DNA from 4 places in the Aeromicrobium sp. EU05-FHT14F07 genome. Region 2 is predicted to be linked to each of the others. Evidence: riboswitches for the same ligand, from Rfam matches in the RefSeq annotation. Region 2 holds a riboswitch; each other region holds the start of a gene.

Region 1 (4,903 bases), on a different contig from region 2:
ACGACGCCGGCCGCAGCCCCGCCAGCAGCAGCAGCAGCGACGACTTGCCCGACCCGTTCGGACCCAGCAGCCCCACCGTGCTGCCCGGCGCGACGTCAAGGCTCACGCCGTCGACCACGACCTTGCCGCGCACGCCCCACCGCACGTCGACCGCCAGGATGCTCATGCCCGTCCCGCCTCAGCCACGACGCCGCCTCCTCACCAGGATCACGACGAACGCCGGCACGCCCACGAGCGCCGTCGCGACGCCGACCGGCAGCTCCTGCGGTGCGATGACCGTCCGCGCGCCGACGTCGACCCACACCAGGAACACCGCCCCCAGCACCGCGGACACCGGGAGCAGCACGCGGTGCCGCGCGCCGACCACCGCGCGGGCCGCGTGCGGCAGCACCAGCCCGACGAAGCCGATCGCCCCCGACGTCGACACGATGACGGCCGTCATGAGCGCGGTGACCACGAGCAGCAGCAGCCGGGTGCGCTGCACGGAGACGCCCAGCGCCGAGGCGGCGTCCTCGCCGAACGTGAACGCGTCGAGCGAGCCCGCCGCGAGCCAGCACAGCAGCAGCCCGACGAGCACCACGCTCCCGCACACGACGACGTCGCGCCACGACGCCGTGCCCAGCGACCCGAGCAGCCAGAACAGCACGCCGCGGGTCTGCTCCGCGTCGGCCGCGGTGAAGACGATGAACGACGTCAGCGCCGAGAACAGCTGCGTCGCCGCGACACCGGCGAGGATCATCCGGTCGGTCGTGCCGCCCGCCAGCGTGCCGAGCAGCAGCACCAGCGCGAAGGCGAGCAGCGCCCCCACGAACGCACCCGAGGCCAGGGTCGCGGCGCCGGCGCCCACTCCGAGCACGACGATGGCGACCGCGCCGGTCGAGGCGCCCGAGGAGACGCCGAGCACGAACGGGTCGGCCAGCGGGTTGCGCAGCAGCGACTGCAGCACCACGCCGCACAGGGCCAGCCCCGCCCCGCACGCGGCCGCCAGCACCGCTCGCGGCAGGCGCAGGTCCCAGATGATCGCCTCCTGGATCCCCGTGAGACCCGACGGCGCCACCCCCAGGCGCGACAGCGCGACCGCGAAGGCGTCGCCCGGACCGAGACCGGACGGTCCGATCGTCGTGGCGACCGCGATCGAGACCAGCAGGCCGACGAGCGCGGCCGACCACAGCAGGGCCGCGCGCCCGACTCGCGCCGGACGCGAACGTCCCGGGGTCGGGGGCGCCGTCCTGCGCAGCGCGGTGGGCAGGAGCGTCACGACGGCTCGAACCCCAGGCGGCGCAGCCCCTCGGACACCGTCTCGACCGCGTCGACGGTGCGGATCGACGGGTTCAGGGCGGCCCCCGGCAGCAGCACGTACCGCTTCTCCCGCACCGCCGTCATGCGTCGGGTGACGGGGTTGGACTCGAGGAAGGCGATCTTGGCGCGCGCCGTCTCGGCGGTCTGGCTCCTACGCGTCAGGTCGCCGACGACGAGCACGTCGGGGTCGGCGGCGGCGATCGACTCCCAGCCGATCTGCGGCCACTCCGCCTCCTGGTCCTCGAAGACGTTCGTGAGGCCGAGCGCGCGGGTGACGATGCCGGGACCGCCGCAGCACCCCGCGCCGTACGGCGCCTCGGCGTTGGCGAACCAGTAGAAGACCGACACACCGTCGAACTGCGCGCGCGACGCCGTCTCGAGCCGCTGCTGGAGCGACGCCACGAGCTCCTCGCCGCGCTCCCGGGTGCCCGTCAGCGCGGCCAGGTCGCGCACCTCGGCGTAGATCGTCGACATCTCCAGCGGCCGGTCGCGGGCACCGTCGCCGCCGCCGAAGTCGGACTTCTCGCACTCCGCGGCCGACAGGTACGCCGGCACCCCGACGTCCGCCAGCTGCCGCGGCGTGGCGACCCCGCCCTCGCTCAGCGTGTTCGCGAACGACGCGGTCACCAGGTCGGGCTCGACGGCGAGCAGCTCCTCGAACGACGGCGCCTGGTCGGCCAGCCGGTCGACCGTCTCGTTCTCGTCGGCCAGCGACGGCAGGATCGGGTCGGTCCAGCCGGCGGCGCCCACCATCCGGTCCGCGAGCCCGAGGCTCAGCAGGATCTCCGTGCTGCCCTGGTTCAACGACGCGATCCGCTGCGGCGGCGCGTCGACCGTGACCGTCCGGTCGCACCGCTCGACGCGGGCGGGGAACCCGGCGGCCTCACCGCGGGCGTCGGACGACGGGGCCGACGTCGTCGAGGAGCCGCAGCCCGCGAGCAGGGGCGCAGCGAGCGCGGCCGTCGCGAGGAGGGAGAGGGGGCGGCGTGGTCGCATCGCGATCCTTCGCTCAGGGGTCCGTGTCGCGAGACCCGTCGGGAGCCCCGCGGCGGACGCCGCGGGTCGCCACCGGGTGTCGGACTCGGGCCGTGGCCCCTACCGTTGCGCGTCAGTCCCGGACTTCGACCGGGTTCCCTCACGTGGCGCTCGCACGGTAGCAGCACACCGTCGGGGCACCCCCTCGCCGCTCCCGTTCGCCACCCGGGGCCCGGCACCCCCGCACCCTCTCGCCGCTCGGGGCCCGGCACCCCCGCGCCCCCTCGCCGTCCGGGGCCCGGCACCCCCGCCGCTGCTACGGTGAGCGCGCCAGTCACCCTCTCGAGGGTCAGGGAACCCGGTGCGACTCCGGGACTGACGCGCAGCGGTGTGGGAGACGTGGCGGACCACGACGCCACTGGGAGCTCGCTCCTGGGAAGGCGGTCCGTCACCGCGACCCCGAGTCCGAAGACCTGCTGGCCGCCACCCCGCCGGGGCGGCGTCACCCGACACGGGGCTCTCGCGCACGGAGCCCCCGGACCCGAGACGAGACCCCATGCCCTCCCCCGTCCGCGTGCGACCGCGCCGCACCACCGCCCTCGTGGCCGCACTCAGCCTCGCCGCGCCGCTCGCCGCCTGCGGCTCCTCGTCACCGGGACCCACCGACGACGCGTCCGCCGCGGCCGGGTTCCCGGTCACCGTCGAGAACTGCGGGCACGACGTCACCGAGCAGGCCCCGCCCCGGCGCATCGTCGCCATCAACCAGCCCGCCACCGAGCTGCTGCTGAGCCTCGGCCTCGCCGACCGCATGGCCGGCTACGGCGTCAGCGACCACGACTTCCTGCCCCAGCTGAAGGCCGAGGCCCGCAGGACGAAGGCCCTCGACGCCGAGTTCCCCGGCTTCGAGTCGATGCTCTCGCTCGAGCCCGACCTCGTCTACGCCACCTTCGCCTACGCGTTCACCGGCGAGGGCGTCGCGCCGCGCGCGAAGTTCGACCAGGTCGGCATCCCCACGTACCAGTCGCCCAGCGAGTGCGGCGGCCAGGACGCCCCGCACGACGAGCCGCTCACCCTCGACGACCTGTACGCCGAGATCGGCGACGTGTCGCGCCTGACCGGCGTCGAGGAGCGCGGCGACCGGCTCGTCGCCGAGCTGCGGGAGCGCGCCCGGAAGGTCACCGTCGACCTCGACGCCGACGACGTGACGCTCGGCTGGTGGTACGCGTCGACGAAGAGCCCGTACATGGCCGGGTGCTGCGGCGCACCGGGCCTGATGACGCGCGCCGTCGGCGCCACCAACGCGTTCGGCGACAACGAGCGGCTCTGGCCCGAGACGAGCTGGGAGTCGATCCTCGACGCCGACCCGACCGTCCTCGTGCTCGCCGACCTCGAGCGCGGCGGCGACGGCGACAGCGCGGCGGCCAAGATCCGCTTCCTCGAGTCCGACCCCGTCGCGCGTCAGCTCACCGCCGTCAAGAAGCGTCGCTACGTCGTGCTCGGCGGCACGACGATGGACCCGTCGATCCGCAACGTCGACGGCATCGAGCAGCTCGCGCAGGGTCTGCGCGACCTGGGCGTCGTGCCCGACCGGCGCTAGCCGAGCACCTCCGACAGCAGGGCGACGTCGCGCAGCAGGAGGGCGGCGGAGCGCACCAGCGGGACGGCCGCGAGCGCACCGCTGCCCTCGCCGAGACGCAGGCCGAGGTCGAGCAGCGGCTCGAGGCCCAGCTTCTCCAGCGCGAGCGACTGCGCCGGCTCGGTCGAGCGGTGCCCGGCGGCGAACCACGCCGACGCACCAGGCGCGAGGTCGTCGGCGGTGAGCGCGCACGCGACGGAGATCAGGCCGTCAAGCAGCACCGGCACACCGGCCTCGGCGGCCGCGACGAGGAACCCCACCGTCGCCGCGAGGTCGGCGCTGCCGAGCGCGGCCAGCCGCTGCACGGGGTCCGCCACGCGGTCGCCCGCGCGGTCGAGCGCCGCCTGCACGACCTCGCCCTTGCGCACCAGCGACGCGTCGTCGATGCCCGTGCCACGTCCGACGACCTCCGCCCCCGGCAGCCCGAGCGACGCGGCGACCAGCGCGGCCGTCGGGGTCGTGTTGCCGATGCCCATGTCGCCCGTGACCAGCAGCTGGGCGCCCGCGGCGATCTCCTCCTCCGCGATCGTCCGCCCCGCAGCCAGCGCCCGGACCGTCTCGTCCATCGTCAGCGCGTCCTCGACGTCGATCGACCCGCTGCCCCGCCGCACCTTGTGGGCGCGCACCGCGTCAGGCAGGTCGGCGAGGTCGTCGTCGACGCCGAGGTCGAGCACGCGCAGGCTCACGCCGTGCTGGGCCGCGAGGACGCTCGCCCCCGCGCGTCCGGCGGCGAACGTGCGGACCATCGCCGGCGTGACGGCGCTCGGGAAGGCGGAGACACCCGACGCGGTCACGCCGTGGTCACCGGCGAGCACGACCGCCCGCACCTGGTCGACGGGACGCGGCGGCACCTCGCCCTGCGTCGCGGCCACCCAGCAGGCGAGGTCGCCGAGCCGGCCCAGCGCCCCGGGAGGCGTGGCCAGGCCCGCGAGCCGCTCGACCGCGGCGGCGTGGACCGCCGGGTCGGGAGGACGGACGGCGGACGGGGTGCTC
Region 2 (4,903 bases):
TCCTCCAGACCGGGTCCGGATCCCGCCACCTGCCAGGACGGGTCCTCGCGGACCGCGGCCGTCTCGGGAAGGAAGTAGGGACCGCCTGCGGCCGAGAGGTCCCGGTCGCGACGCAGGCGCAGCAGCTCGCGCCGACGCCCGTCGAACCGGTCGTGCAGCATGCGCAGGATGCCGAGCCCGCCGTCGCTGAACACCTCGTGGTCGCGCGGTCCGACCGGACCGAGCACCTGCATGTCGTTGCGGGTGGGTGCGCACATCAGAACTGCGCCTCCTCGGTCGACCCGGTCAGCGCGGTGGTGGACGAGGCCGGGTTGATGGTCGTGCTGAGGGCGTCGAAGTAGCCGGTCCCCGCCTCGCGCTGGTGCTTCGTGGCCGTGTATCCGCGCGCCTCGTCGCCGAACTCACGCTCCTGCAGCTCGACGTACGCGCTCATGCCGGTGCGCGCGTAGCCGTGGGCGAGGTCGAACATCGAGTGGTTGAGCGCGTGGAAGCCGGCCAGGGTGATGAACTGGAAGGTGTAGCCCATCGCGCCGAGCTCACGCTGGAACTTCGCGATCGTCGCGTCGTCGAGGTGCTTGCGCCAGTTGAACGACGGCGAGCAGTTGTAGGCGAGCAGCTGGTCGGGGTGCTCCTTCTTGATCGCCTCCGCGTACTGGCGGGCCAGCTCGAGGTCCGGCTCGGACGTCTCCATCCACAGCAGGTCCGCGTACTCGGCGTAGGCGATGCCACGGTCGATGCACGGGTCGATGCCGTTCGACACCTCGAAGAAGCCCTCGGAGGTGCGGCCCCCGGTGAGGAAGCGACGGTCGCGCTCGTCGACGTCGCTCGTGAGGAGCGTCGCGGCCTGCGCGTCCGTGCGGGCGATGACGACGGTCGGCACGCCGGCGACGTCGGCGGCGAGGCGGGCCGCGTTCAGGGTGCGGACGTGCTGCTGGGTCGGGATCAGGACCTTCCCGCCCAGGTGTCCGCACTTCTTCTCGCTCGCGAGCTGGTCCTCCCAGTGCACCCCCGCGGCACCGGCGGCGATCATCGCCCGCATCAGCTCGTACGCGTTGAGCGGGCCGCCGAAGCCGGCCTCCGCGTCCGCGACGATCGGGGCGAACCAGTCGCGGGTGACCTCCCCCTCGGCGTGCTCGAGCTGGTCGGCGCGCTGCAGCGCGTTGTTGATGCGACGCACGACGGCGGGCACCGAGTTGGCCGGGTACAGGCTCTGGTCGGGGTAGGTCTGCCCGGCGAGGTTCGCGTCGGCGGCGACCTGCCAGCCGGACAGGTAGATCGCACGGAGCCCGGCGCGGACCTGCTGGACCGCCTGGTTGCCGGTGAGGGCGCCGAGCGCGTTCACGTAGTCGACGCCCTCGAACTGGCCGGAGACGTAGTCCCACAGCTTGCGGGCGCCGAGGTCGGCGAGGGTGTGCGCCTCCTGCACGGTGCCGCGCAGCCGCACGACGTCGGCGCCGGTGTAGTCGCGCTTCACGTTCCTCCAGCGCGGGTCGGACGCCCAGGCGGCGTCGAGCTGCTCGGCGGTGGGGGCGGGGTTCTGGTTCGTCATCGTGGCTCCTGGTGCAGTGCTCCCGGTCCGGGTGATCCGGGGCGTCTCGGGATCCAGTGCAGCGGCCGTCCCGCCCGAGGTGAAGTCACGCAGTCCGCCAGGTTCTGACAACCAAGACCACCGCTTTTGCCAAGATTGCGAAGGCTCGACCTTTCACAGATCGCCTACGGTGAGCCCATGGACAAGCTCTACGCAGGTGCGCGGCTGCGTCGACTGCGCGAGGAGCGCGGCCTCAGCCAGGTCGAGCTCGCACGGATCCTGGCCATCTCGGCCAGCTACCTGAACCAGATCGAGCACGACACCCGTCCGCTGACGGTCACCGTGCTGGTGCGGCTCACCGAGGTCTTCGGCGTCGACCCGGCGTTCTTCAGCCCCCGCGACACCGCCCGCCAGCTCGCGGAGCTGCGAGAGGCGCTGCCGGAGGCCAGCGGCGCCACCGGCCTGCCGCTGTCGGACCTGCAGCAGGTCGCCGGGTCCATGCCCGAGGTCGCGGAGGCGATCGTGCAGCTGCACCGGCGCTACCGCGACGCCGTCGCCCACCTGGAGGCCGTGACCGACCGCCGCGCCGCCTCGCAGGCCCTCATGCCGCACGAGCACGTCCGCGACTTCTTCTACCGGCACCAGAACTACATCGACCCTGTCGACCGGGCCGCGGAGGACCTGGCGCGGTCCATCGGGACACGACGCCTCGAGGTCCGCCGCCACCTGCGACGTCACCTGCAGACCGCTCACGGCGTCACCGTCGCGGCCAGTGCGGCCGACGGTCGCAGCACCCTCGAGTACGACGAGGCCACACGCACGCTCCGTCTCGCGCCCGACCTCCGCCCTGGGCAGCAGGCGTTCCGCATGGCGACACAGCTCGCCTACCTGGAGGCGGGCGACGTCCTCGACGCCGTCCTCGACGCCGAGACCTGGCCGGACGACACCACCCGCGCCCTGGCGCGGATCGGTCTGGCCCACTACTTCGCCGGCGCGCTGATCCTGCCCTACCGCCCCTTCTTCCGCGCCGCCGAGCGGCTGCGCTACGACGTCGAGGTGCTCGCCGAGCACTTCGGCGTCGGCTACGAGACCGTCGCTCACCGGCTGAGCACGCTGCAGCGGTCCGAGCTGCGCGGCGTGCCGTTCATCTTCGTGCGGGTCGACAAGGCGGGGAACATCTCCAAGCGCGTGTCGGCCACGGGCTTCCACTTCTCGCGCAGCGGCGGCACCTGCCCGCTCTGGAACGTCTACGACGCCTTCGCCTCCCCCGGACAGGTCGACGTGCAGGTGGCGGAGATGCCCGACGGCCAGCGCTACCTGTGGGTGGCCCGGACCGTCACCCGGCGGCGCGGCGGCTACGGCAGCGCGGCCAAGACGTTCGTCATCGGGCTGGGCTGCGAGCTGCGCCAGGCCGGGCGCCTGGTCTACAGCGCGGGGCTCGACCTCGCCCAGCCGGACGTCATGCCGATCGGACCTGGCTGTCGCACGTGCGACCGCCCTCGCTGCCCGCAGCGTGCCGCCCCGCCGATCGGCCGACCGCTCCAGGTCGACGAGCACCGCAGCTCCTTCGACCCGTACGGGGTCGGTCGACCGGCCTGAGCACGATGCGCCCTCGGCACGTGGTCGCTCGTCGCCTCGGTGCTGCTACGGTGCGGCTGCCAGTCGCGTCCGGCCACGGTCGGACCAGGGAACCCGGTGGGAATCCGGGACTGACGCGCAGCGGTGTGGGTGACGGGCCAGGCATGACACCACTGGACTCTCGGGTCCGGGAAGGTGCCTGGCCCGGTTGATCCCGAGTCCGAAGACCTGCTGGCCGCGGCCTCGCCGAGGTCGCGACACCCGACCCGGGGTTCTCGCGCACGGAGCCCCCGGACCCCAGAGGGCACCACCATGGCCATCCGTCGTACCCCCGTCCACCTCGCCGCCTGCCTCTCCTCGGCCCTGCTGCTGAGCGCCTGCACCGGCGCCCCCGGAGCCGACCGCTCCGACGTCGGGGGCACCGCCGGCTACCCCCTCTCCGTCGACGACTGCGGCACCACCTCCGTCGTCGACGCCCCGCCGCGTCGAGCCGTCACGATGAACCAGGGCGCGACGGAGGTCGCGCTCGCTCTCGGCCTGGAGGACAGGCTCGCCGGGACCGCCTACCTCGACGACCGGGTCGCCGACGCGCACGCCGACGCCTACTCCTCCGTCGACGTGATCGCGAAGGAGTACCCCGACCAGGAGGCCCTCCTGGCGGCCGAGCCCGACTTCGTCTACGCCTCGTACACGAGCGCGTTCGACGAGGAGACGGCAGCGTCCCGGTCCGAGCTCGCCGACCTCGGGATCGCCACCTACACCTCGCCCCTCGGCTGCCGGGACGCCGACGGCCGGGTGGCGTTCGACGACGTCTGGGACGAGGTCGAGACCGTGGCGGAGGTCTTCGACGTGACCGACCGCGCCACCGCCCTCGTGAAGCGGCAGCGCGACACCCTGACGAAGCTGGAGGACGAGGCGGCCGGGGACGGGCTCGACGTCTTCTGGTTCGACTCCGGCGACAGGACACCGCTGGCCGGGGCGGGCCAGGGCGGCCCGCAGCTCGTGCTCGACGCGGTCGGGGCCACCAACGTCTTCTCCGACGTCGACGGCGGCTGGTCCGAGGTGCCCTGGGAGGACGTCCTCGCGGCCGATCCCGACGTGATCGTGCTCGCCGACGCCTCATGGTCCTCGGCTGCGCAGAAGCGCGGCCACCTCGAGAAGGACCCGGTGCTCAGGACGCTGCGTGCCGTCCGCGAGGGTCGGTTGGTCACCGTGCCGTACAGCGCGTCGACGCCCGGCGTGCGGCTCGTGGAGGGGGCCTCGACCCTCGCCCAGCAGCTCACGGACCTGGGCTGAGGAGGCTGTCAGGATGCGGGAGACCCACCCGGTGCGGGATCGGACCGGCCCCAGGTCGGCGACGCCGGCCTGTCTCGTCCTCGTGGCCCTGCTCCTCGCGACGATGGCCGCCGCGCTGGCCGTCGGCTCGGTGAACGTGCCGCTTCACACGGTCCTCGAGGTGGTGGCGCGTCGCGTCGGGGTCGGCGACAGCGAGGTGACGCTCCTGCAGGACCGGATCGTGTGGCAGCTGCGGCTCCCCCGCATGGTCGGCGCGGCCGCGGTCGGTGCCGGACTCGCCGTCACCGGAGCCGTGCTGCAGTCCCTCACCCGCAACGAGCTGGCGGATCCCTACCTGCTCGGCATCTCCAGCGGAGCCGCGGTCGGCGCGGTCTGCGTGCTGGTCCTCGGAGTCGGGGCCGGCGCCCTCGCGTCGACCGCGTCCCTGACGCTCGGCGCCTTCCTCGGGGCGCTCGGGGCGCTCGGTCTCGTGCTGGCGCTGGCCGCGGGTCGTTCCGGTGT
Region 3 (4,903 bases), on a different contig from region 2:
CCGAGCGCGACAGCGCGGCCATGAGGCCGGTCGCGATGGTGGTCTTCCCGTGGCCCGACGCGGGTGCGGCGACCACGAGGCGGGGCAGGTTCACCACTCGATCCCCCGCTCCGCCTTCTGCCGCCCAGGGCCCGGCACCCCTGCCGGACGTCGGGTCGACCCACGCTGGATGCTCACCACTCGATGCCTCGCTGACCCTTCTGGCCGACGTCCATGGGGTGCTTGACCTTCGTCATCTCGGTGACGAGGTCGGCGACCTCCAGGAGCCGGGGGGCGGCGTCGCGGCCGGTGATCACCACGTGCTGACGGCCGGGGCGCGAGGCGAGGGTGTCGGCGACGTCGTCGACGTCGACCCAGCCCCACTTCATCGGGTAGGTGAACTCGTCGAGTACGTACAGGTCGTGGGTCTCGGTGGCGAGCCGGCGCTTGATCTCGGCCCAGCCCTCGGCGGCGGCGACGGCGTGGTCGTCCTCGGTGCCGGACTTGCGCGACCACGACCAGCCGGACCCCATCTTGTGCCACTCGACGGGTCCGCCGACGCCCTCCGTCTCGTGCAGGCGGCCGAGGTGCTCGAGCACGCTCTGCTCGCCGACGCGCCATTTGGCGGACTTGACGAACTGGAACACGCCGACCTTCCAGCCCTGGTTCCAGGCGCGCATCGCGAGCCCGAACGCGGCGGTCGACTTCCCCTTGCCGGGCCCGGTGTGGACCATGACGAGCGGACGGTTGCGGCGCTGGCGGGTGGTGAGGCCGTCGTCGGGCACGACCAGGGGCTGGCCCTGGGGCATCAGGCCACCTCCTTGACGCTGCGGACGGCGCTGGTGAGCGCGTCGGCGCTCACCTCGCCGAGCGGCAGGTGCTGCGCGCCGAGGCGGTCGGCGAGCACGCCGGCCAGGCCGAGGCGGAAGCCGCCGGTCTCGCAGTCGACGACGACGGACGCCACGCGGGTGGCGCGCACGTGGTCGGCGGCGCGGTGGGCACGGGCCAGCGCGTCGGGGCCCGACGTGGCCCGGCCGTCGGTGACGACGACGAGCAGGGGCCGGCGCAGCGGGTCGCGGATGGCCTCCAGGCGCAGGGCGTCGGCCGCCGTGGCCAGACCCTCGGCGAGCGGCGTGCGGCCGCCCGCGGGCAGTTCCTCGAGCCGGCGCGCGGCGACGTCGACCGACGAGGTGGGCGGCAGGTCGAGCGAGGCGGTGGCGCCGCGGAAGGTCACCAGGCCGACCTTGTCGCGACGCTGGTACGCGTCGAGCAGGAGCGACAGGACGGCGGTCTTGACCTGCTCCATGCGGCGGCGCGCGGCCATCGAGCCGGAGGCGTCGACGCACAGCAGCACGAGGTTGGACTCGCGGCCCTCGCGCACGGCCACGCGCAGGTCGGCGGGACGCAGCAGCACCCGGCCGCCGTCGGCACGGCCGCGGGCGTGCTGGTGCGGGGCGGCGGCGCGCACGGTCTCGACGAGGTGCAGCGAGCCCGAACGACCCGCCGGCGTGCGCGCGCCGATGCGGCGACCGTCGTCGGTGATCGCCCGCGAGCGTCGGCCCGAGACCCCGGCACCGACGCCGTCGACCTGCAGCAGCCGTGCCCGCACGGGCTCGCCGGCTCCCACCGTCGACTCCTGCGCCTGACCGGAACCCTCCGGGGCGTCGCCCCCGGGCGGCGTGGGCGGGGTGGCGGGTGCCGAGGCGTCCGACGCGCTCTCGGGCGTGCCTCCAGGTCCGCCGTCGGGACCCCCACCGTCAGGGCCCCCGTCGTCGGGACCCTCGGGACCGTCGTCGGGCCCGCCTGCGGGCGGCTCGTCCGGTCCGAGCAGGTCGTCGAGCTGCGACTCGTCGAGGCCCGTCTCGTCGAACGGGTTGCGGCGTCGGCGGTGTGGCAGCGCCAGGCGGGCGGCGGCGCGGACGTCGTCGCGGGTGATGGTGGTGCGGCCGTGCCAGGCGGCGTGCGCGGCGGCCGTGCGTGCGGTGACGATGTCGGCACGCAGGCCGTCGACCTCGAAGGCCGCGCACAGCTCGGCGATCGAGAGCAGCGTGGCGTCGTCGAGCGCGACGTCGGCCACGAGCTGCTGCGCGCGGCTGATGCGTTCGGTGAGCGCGGCGTCCTGCTCGGCGAAGCGGGCGGAGAAACCGACGGGGTCGGCGTCGAACGCGAGCCGGCGGCGCACGACCTCCACACGCGCCTGCGGGTCGCGCGGGGCGGCCACCTCGACGGCCAGGCCGAAGCGGTCGAGCAGCTGCGGGCGCAGCTCGCCCTCCTCGGGGTTCATGGTGCCGATCAGCACGAACCGGGCAGCGTGCTCGACGGACACGCCGTCGCGCTCGACCGTCGAGCGACCCATCGCGGCGGCGTCGAGCAGCAGGTCGACGAGGTGGTCGTGCAGCAGGTTGACCTCGTCGACGTACAGCACGCCACGGTGCGCGCGGGCGAGCAGACCGGGCTCGTAGCGGGTGACGCCGCTGCCGAGCGCCTGCTCGAGGTCGAGGGAGCCGAGCACACGGTCCTCGGTGGCACCGACGGGCAGCTCGACGAGCCGCACCGGCCGCGTCTCGGACTCCGGGTCGGGACCGAACGGACCGTCGGGCGAGAGCGGTGCCGGGTCGGCGGGGTCGCTGGAGAACCGGTCGCCCTTCACGACGTCGATGGGCGGGAGCACCGCGGCGAGCGCCCGCACGAGCGTCGACTTGGCCGTGCCCTTCTCGCCGCGCACCAGCACCCCGCCGATCGCGGGCGAGATCGTCGTGAGGACGAGGGCCAGCGCCATGTCGTCCAGGTGGTCGGGCTCGGCACCGACGACGGCGGTGAAGGGGTAGTGCTGTGGCATGAGGGCTCCCGCTCGATCGCCATGGCTGGTGCGGCGCGAGGCCGGTCTTCGGACTTCCACCTCCAGGTGGTCACCGCAGCGGACCCTGTGCCGGACTTCCACCGGCTTCCCGATTCTCCCCAACCGTCTGGGGCACCTCGCGCGTGTGCAGTTTGTCCGAGCCAGGCTACCGGGGCACGCCGGGTCCGTGTGCAGGCACTAGCCTCGCCGGACATGAGCACCCCCCGTCGAGCCACCGGCCCCGTCGTCGTCGTGGGCGTCGGGGCGGACGGCTGGGCCGGCCTCGACGTCGCCCGTCGCGCCGCGGTCGAGGCCGCCGAGGTGCTCCTCGGCGGCGAGCGGCACCTCGCGCTCGTGCCGGCCGACGTCACGGCGGAGCGTCGGACGTGGCCGTCGCCGCTGCGCGAGGGACTGCCGGCGCTGCTCGACGAGCTGGACGGGCGCCGGGTCGTCGCGCTCGCGTCCGGCGACCCGCTCGTCTCGGGGATCGGGACGACCCTCGTGTCGCTGCTCGGCGCCGACCGCGTGGAGGTGCTGCCCGGCGTCTCGTCGGCGGCGCTCGCCCGCGCCCGCATGCGGTGGTCGGCGGAGACGTCGGAGGTGGTCACGCTGGTGGGCCGCGACGTGCACCGCCTCGTCACGCGTCTGCACCCCGGCGCCCGGCTGCTCGTGCTCTGCTCCGACGCGTCGACCCCGTCGCAGGTGGCCGCGCTGCTCGCGTCGCAGGGGTACGGCACGAGCGGCCTCAGTGCCCTCACGAACCTCGGCGCGGACGACGAGAGCCGGGTCGACGGCGTCGCCGCCACGTGGTCGGCGGACGTCGGACCGCTCACCGTGCTCGCCGTGCAGGTCGACGACGGTGCCCGCGTGCTGCCGCTCGTGCCCGGCCTGCCCGACGACGCCTTCGAGCACGACGGCCAGGTGACCAAGCGCGACGTCCGCGCGAGCGCCCTCGCCCGCCTCGCCCCGACCCCTGGGGCGCTGCTGTGGGACGTCGGCGCCGGTGCCGGCTCCGTCGCCGTCGAGTGGTCGCGCACGCACCCGTCGTGCCGGGCGGTGGCGGTCGAGCGCGACCCGGAGCGGGCCGAGCGGATCGGTCGGAACGCTCGCACGCTCGGCGTCCCCGACCTGCGCGTCGTGGCGGGCCCAGCGCCGGACGCGCTCGAGGGTCTCGACGCCCCCGACGCGGTGTTCGTCGGCGGGGGTGCCACCGTCGACGGCGTGCTCGACGCCTGCTGGGCGGCGCTGCGACCCGGTGGACGGCTCGTCGTCCACGGCGTGACGCTCGAGACCGAGCAGCTGCTCGTCGCGTGGCGCGGCAGGGTCGGGGGCGAGCTGGTGCGCCTGCTCGTGGAGACCGCCGCGCCGCTCGGCACCTTCACGTCGTGGACGCCGGCCCGGGCCGTCACGCAGTACTCCGTCGTCAAGGGGGCACAGGCATGACCGTGCACGTGGTGGGGGCCGGACCGGGCGCCGCCGACCTGCTCACCGTCCGCGCCGCGCGGCTGCTGGAGCGGGCCGACGTCGTCGTCTACGCCGGCACCTACGTCGAGGCCGTGCTGGAGCACTGCCGACCCGACGCGCGGCTCGTCGACACGCAGGACCTCGACCTCGACCAGATCACCGAGGTCGTGGTCGACGCCCACCGCGCGGGTCTGGAGGTGGTCCGGCTGTCGTCGGGCGACCCGTCGCTGTACTCCGCCCTCCACGAGCTGACCCGACGCCTGGACGCGGCGCACGTGCCCTGGGACGTCACGCCCGGGGTGCCCGCCTACGCTGCCGCGGCCGCCCGGCTCGGGGTCGAGCTGACCGTGCCCGAGGTCGTGCAGTCGGTCGTGCTGACGCGCACGCAGGCCCGGTCCACGGCGATGCCGTCGACTGAGGAGCTGGAGGCCTTCGCCGCCACCGGCGCGACGCTGGCCCTGCACCTGGCGATCACCCGCACGCGACCCCTGGCTGAGCGGCTCGCCGCGGTCCTCGGGGAGGACACCCCCGTCGCCGTCGTGGCGAACGCGTCGCAGGAGGCCGAGGTCGTGCTGCGCGGCACCCTCGCCGACGTCGCCGACCGGGTCGAGGCCGCCGGTC
Region 4 (4,903 bases), on a different contig from region 2:
CCCTCATCTCCGGCACCGGCGTGCACGAGTGGGTGCACGACGGACGCCACCTGCTCGGCTTCCCCTGCCACTGAACGACGCTGCCACTGACCGACCCTGCGGCCGACCATGCCTGAGCCTGGCTGGCCCTGCCTGCGGACCCGGCCTCCGGGTCCCCGCCCCGAGCCCACGGCGACACCGTGGGCTCCCCCGTCGTCGAACCGCGGCCCGAGCGACCCGTCAGTGCGACGGGACGTGTCGCGCTGCTCCCGCTCGGGAAGGACACGACCCATGAGCACCACCCGCACACCCCACCTGACCGCCCGCACCTTCCTCGTCCACGGCCTCCTTGCCGGACTGCTCGGCGGCGTGCTGGCCTTCGCCGCCGCCTCCGTGGTCGGCGAGCCGCCCATCGACCGCGCGATCGCCCTCGAGGAGTCGGGCGGCGCCGCCGCCGACGCGGACCACTCGCACGAGGAGGGTGCGCACTCCCACGAGGAGTCCGGCGGACACTCCCACGGCGACGACGACGCCGCGATCAGCCGCGGCGAGCAGGCCGGCCCCGGCCTCGCGACCGCCACGATCGTGGTGGGCCTCGTCGCCGGCGGCGTCGTGGGCATCGCCTCGGCCTTCGCCGTCGGACGGCTCGGGGGCCTCGGCCCCGTGGGCTCGACCGCCGTCGTGGTGCTGCTGGCCTACCTCGCCTACACGGTCGTCCCGTGGCTGAAGTACCCGCCGAACCCGCCGGCCGTCGGCTCGGCCGACACGATCGGCGAGCGCACCGCCCTGTACTTCGGCTTCGTGGCCGTGTCCCTGCTGGCCGTCGTGGCCGCCGTCCTCCTCGCACGCGCCCTGCTGTCCCGCGGCCCCTGGGTCGCGGTCGTCGCCGGGGCGCTGTTCTACCTGGTCGTGGTCGGCGTCGCCGGACTCGTCCTCGCGCCCATCGACGAGGTGCCGGACTCCTTCCCGGCCACCACCCTCTACGCCTTCCGCATCGGCTCCCTCGCCACGAGCACGGCCCTGTGGGCGGGTGTCGCCCTGGCCCTCACCGGGCTCACGGCGCGCACGTGGCGGGCGCACCAGGCCGACGTCGAGCGCCGGGCGGCCGCCGCCGCGCTCTGACCTCGTCGCGAACGCCGCCTCCCCACGACGCTGGGGAGGCGGCGTTCCCATGAACCCAAGATGTAGGGGTTACATTCGTGTAGTTCCCCGTATATGGTGGGTCGTGCAGCTGGTTCGGCCCGTCAGCCAGACGGGTCGTCGTAAGAGGGAATCCGGTGAGAGACCGGAACTGCCCCGCAGCGGTGAGTGGGAACGAACGGTGTCATCAGCACTGGGTCCCTGTAGAGATACAGCCCTGGGAAGCGACACCCAGTAGGCGGCAGCGATGCCTGGCCCGCGAGTCCGAAGACCTGCCAGTGCTCCACCGCCACCGGTGGAGGTCCGCGACCTCGTGGGAAGGTCCAAGGATCAGACGACGTCGTGGCACGGCCGCGACCCGTCCTCCTCTCCCCGCGTGCCCGTGGACTGCGTCAGTCACGACGAGTTCACGAGGGGTGAACCGATGACCATCACCGTCATCAAGCGCGACGGCAGCCGAGCCGACTACGACGGCTACGAGATCGCGAAGTCCATCGAGGAGGCGGCCACCGGGCTGCCCGACCAGGTCTCCCGGGCCACGCAGCTGCGCGCCGAGCTGGAGATCACGCTGTTCGACGGCATCACCAGCGAGCAGCTCGACGAGGCCGTCATCGGCGTCGCGCTGCAGAACGTCAAGGACGACCCGGCCTTCGACACGATCGCGTCGCGCCTGCTGGTCAAGACGCTCTACAAGAAGATCTTCGGCGAGGGCGTCACCCGCGACGAGGTGTACGCCTTCCACGGTCCGGCGTTCGTGCGCGCGATCCTGCGCGGCGTCGAGCTGGGACTGCTCGACGAGCGGCTGGCCGAGGCGTTCGACCTGGAGCGGCTCGGGTCGGCCCTCGACCCCGACCGCGACGACCTGCTGCGCTACGTCGGCGCGCAGACCATGCGCAACCGCTACATGATCACCGAGCCCGACGGCACGCCCCTGGAGGTGCCGCAGTTCTTCTGGATGCGCGTGGCGATGGGCCTCGCGCTGAACGAGGAGGACGCCACGTCGGCCGCGCTGGCGTTCTACGACAAGATGTCGCGGCTGGAGTACCTCGCCGCCGGCTCCACCCTGGTCAACGCGGGCACGTCCTACAGCCAGCTCTCCAACTGCTTCGTCATGCAGATGGAGGACGACATCGAGCACATCGCCAAGAGCGTCCGCGACGTCATGTGGCTGACGAAGGGCACGGGCGGCATCGGCCTGTCGGTCACGCAACTGCGCGCCGAGGGCTCGCCCATCCGCTCGAACAACACGACGTCGACGGGGCCCATCCCGTTCATGCACACCATCGACTCGACGCTGCGCGCCGTGAGCCGCGGCGGCAAGAAGTTCGGCGCCCTGTGCTTCTACATGGAGAACTGGCACCTCGACTTCGGCCAGTTCCTCGACCTGCGGCAGAACTCCGGCGACCCCTACCGGCGCACCCGCACGGCCAACACGGCGGTCTGGATCTCCGACGAGTTCATGAAGCGGGTCGAGGCCGACGCCGACTGGTACCTCTTCGACCCGCTCGACGTCGGCGACCTGCCCGAGCTGTTCGGCCAGGCGTTCAGCCGCCGGTACGCCGAGTACGCGGCGCAGGCCGAGCGCGGCGAGATCCGGCACAAGAAGCTGAAGGCACGCGAGCAGTTCCGCGCCATCCTCACGACGCTGCAGACGACGTCGCACCCGTGGCTGACGTGGAAGGACACCGTCAACACCCGCGCCCTGAACCAGAACACCGGCACGATCCACCTGTCGAACCTGTGCACCGAGATCTGCCTGCCGCAGGACCGCGAGAACATCAGCGTCTGCAACCTGGCGTCGATCAACCTCTCGCGGCACGTGCTCGGACGCCGTGGCGACGCGCGCGTCGACTGGGACCGGCTCGCCGAGTCCACCCGGCTCGCCGTCCGCCAGCTCGACAACCTCATCGACATCACCATCAGCTCGGTGCCGGAGTCGGAGCGCTCCAACGAGGAGAACCGCGCGCTCGGGCTCGGCGTCATGGGCTTCACCGACGTCGTGGAGCGGTTCGGCTGGTCCTACGAGAGCGAGCGCGCCTACGACCTCATGGACGAGGTCATGGAGTTCGTCAGCTGGCACGCGATCGACGCCTCGGCCGACCTCGCCCGCGAGCGGGGCGCGTACCCCAACTTCGCCGGGTCGCGCTGGAGCCAGGGCCTCGTCCCGTTCGACTCCCTCGACCTGCTCCAGGCCGACCGCGGCGTGCCCGTCGACGTCACGCGCCGCTCCCGCCTGGACTGGGACACGCTGCGCGCCAAGGTCAGCGGCGGCATCCGCAACTCCACCCTCATGGCCATCGCGCCGACCGCCTCGATCGGCCTCGTCGCCGGCACCACGCCCGGCCTGGACCCGCAGTTCAGCCAGATCTTCAGCCGGGCGACGGCCGCGGGCAAGTTCCTCGAGGTCAACCGCAACCTCGTCGAGGATCTGCGCGAACGCGGCCTCTGGGAGACGCTGCGCGAGGACCTGCTGCGCCACCAGGGCGACCTGTCGAAGGTCGAGGGCGCACCCGCCGACCTCGTCGAGATCTACCGGACCAGCTTCCAGCTGTCGCCGTACGCGTTCCTCCAGGTGGCGGCCCGCGCACAGAAGTGGATCGACCAGGCCATCAGCCGCAACATCTACCTCGCCAGCCGCGACGTCGGGGACATGGTGGAGCTGTACGCCGCGGCGTGGCGGATGGGTGTCAAGACCACCTACTACCTGCACATGATGCCGCGGCACACGGCCGAGCAGAGCACCGTCAAGGTCAACAAGGCCGAGGCGGTCACCCCCCAGGGTGCGGCGACGTCGAGCGGACGGGGCTTCGGCGCCCGCCGCGGGTTCGGCGCCGCCACCGCGGCCCCGGCACCGGCCCCGACCCTGACCACAGTCGTCGAGGAGCCGACGCCCGTCGTCCCCGACGCGGTCCAGGAGCTCGACGTCGTCGACGGGTCCGCCTGCCCGATCGACCCGCAGGAACGCCTGCAGTGCGAGTCCTGCCAGTAGCCACCACCCCACCCCACCGCTGAGTGTGACGTTTGCGGGCCGGATCGGCCCCGATCAGCCCGCGAACGTCACGCTCAGGGAGAGAGCGAGACACCCCCATGCCCATCCTCGGCACCGGCATCCAGGAAGGCCTGCTGCTCAAGCCCGTCACCTACCCGTGGGCGATGGAGCTGTACGACCAGGCCGTCGCCAACACGTGGTTCCCCAACGAGGTGCAGCTCGGCGAGGACCTCGCCGACTTCGAGCGCATGAGCGACGACGAGCGCCACGCGCTGACCTTCCTCATGAGCTACTTCAACCCGAACGAGCTGCTCGTCAACAAGGCGCTCGCGTTCGGCGTGTACCCCTACGTCAACGCGGCGGAGTGCCACCTCTACCTCGCGAAGCAGATGTGGGAGGAGGCGAACCACTGCATGAGCTTCGAGTACGTGCTGGAGACGTTCCCGATCGACCGGGTCGCGGCGTACGAGTCGCACGTGAACGTCCCCTCGATGGCCGCGAAGGAGGCCTTCGAGGTGCGCTTCATCCAGCGGATGACCGAGCAGACCCTCGACATCACGACCACCGAGGGCAAGCAGGACTTCGTGCGCAACCTCGTCGCCTACAACGTGATCCTCGAGGGGATCTGGTTCTACTCCGGCTTCATGGTGGCGCTGAGCTTCCGCCAGCGGAACCTGCTGCGCAACTTCGGCTCCCTCGTCGACTGGATCGTGCGCGACGAGAGCCTGCACCTGAAGTTCGGCATCAACCTGGTCCTCACGGTCCTCGACGAGAACCCCGAGATCGCCACCGAGG

The links. Region 2 has a riboswitch for cobalamin ahead of AC3WRM_RS16145 (ABC transporter substrate-binding protein). Riboswitches for the same ligand answer to the same signal wherever they lie in the genome.
Region 1: linked by a shared signal. The riboswitch ahead of AC3WRM_RS15405 (ABC transporter substrate-binding protein) and the one ahead of AC3WRM_RS16145 (ABC transporter substrate-binding protein) in region 2 are both predicted to bind cobalamin.
Region 3: linked by a shared signal. The riboswitch ahead of AC3WRM_RS15350 (magnesium chelatase subunit D family protein) and the one ahead of AC3WRM_RS16145 (ABC transporter substrate-binding protein) in region 2 are both predicted to bind cobalamin.
Region 4: linked by a shared signal. The riboswitch ahead of AC3WRM_RS15425 (ribonucleoside-diphosphate reductase subunit alpha) and the one ahead of AC3WRM_RS16145 (ABC transporter substrate-binding protein) in region 2 are both predicted to bind cobalamin.

What each region holds. Positions count from the first base shown of each region.
Region 1 covers NZ_JBYTCR010000019.1:21,910-26,812, forward strand. Annotated here, with positions in the region: gene AC3WRM_RS15390 (ABC transporter ATP-binding protein) at 1-166, opposite strand, end outside; gene AC3WRM_RS15395 (FecCD family ABC transporter permease) at 179-1,258, opposite strand; gene AC3WRM_RS15400 (ABC transporter substrate-binding protein) at 1,255-2,295, opposite strand; cobalamin riboswitch at 2,604-2,755, shown strand; gene AC3WRM_RS15405 (ABC transporter substrate-binding protein) at 2,831-3,871, shown strand; gene cobT (nicotinate-nucleotide--dimethylbenzimidazole phosphoribosyltransferase) at 3,868-4,903, opposite strand, start outside.
Region 2 covers NZ_JBYTCR010000021.1:25,187-30,089, reverse strand. Annotated here, with positions in the region: gene aceB (malate synthase A) at 1-257, opposite strand, end outside; gene aceA (isocitrate lyase) at 257-1,549, opposite strand; gene AC3WRM_RS16150 (short-chain fatty acyl-CoA regulator family protein) at 1,727-3,127, shown strand; cobalamin riboswitch at 3,171-3,356, shown strand; gene AC3WRM_RS16145 (ABC transporter substrate-binding protein) at 3,419-4,402, shown strand; gene AC3WRM_RS16140 (FecCD family ABC transporter permease) at 4,416-4,903, shown strand, end outside.
Region 3 covers NZ_JBYTCR010000019.1:9,927-14,829, forward strand. Annotated here, with positions in the region: gene cobBC (bifunctional hydrogenobyrinic acid a,c-diamide synthase/histidinol phosphate aminotransferase CobBC) at 1-94, opposite strand, end outside; gene cobO (cob(I)yrinic acid a,c-diamide adenosyltransferase) at 174-788, opposite strand; gene AC3WRM_RS15350 (magnesium chelatase subunit D family protein) at 788-2,818, opposite strand; cobalamin riboswitch at 2,841-2,973, opposite strand; gene cbiE (precorrin-6y C5,15-methyltransferase (decarboxylating) subunit CbiE) at 3,032-4,261, shown strand; gene AC3WRM_RS15360 (cobalt-precorrin-4/precorrin-4 C(11)-methyltransferase) at 4,258-4,903, shown strand, end outside.
Region 4 covers NZ_JBYTCR010000019.1:27,259-32,161, forward strand. Annotated here, with positions in the region: gene AC3WRM_RS15415 (CbtB domain-containing protein) at 1-74, shown strand, start outside; gene AC3WRM_RS15420 (CbtA family protein) at 271-1,101, shown strand; cobalamin riboswitch at 1,194-1,413, shown strand; gene AC3WRM_RS15425 (ribonucleoside-diphosphate reductase subunit alpha) at 1,544-4,108, shown strand; gene AC3WRM_RS15430 (ribonucleotide-diphosphate reductase subunit beta) at 4,207-4,903, shown strand, end outside.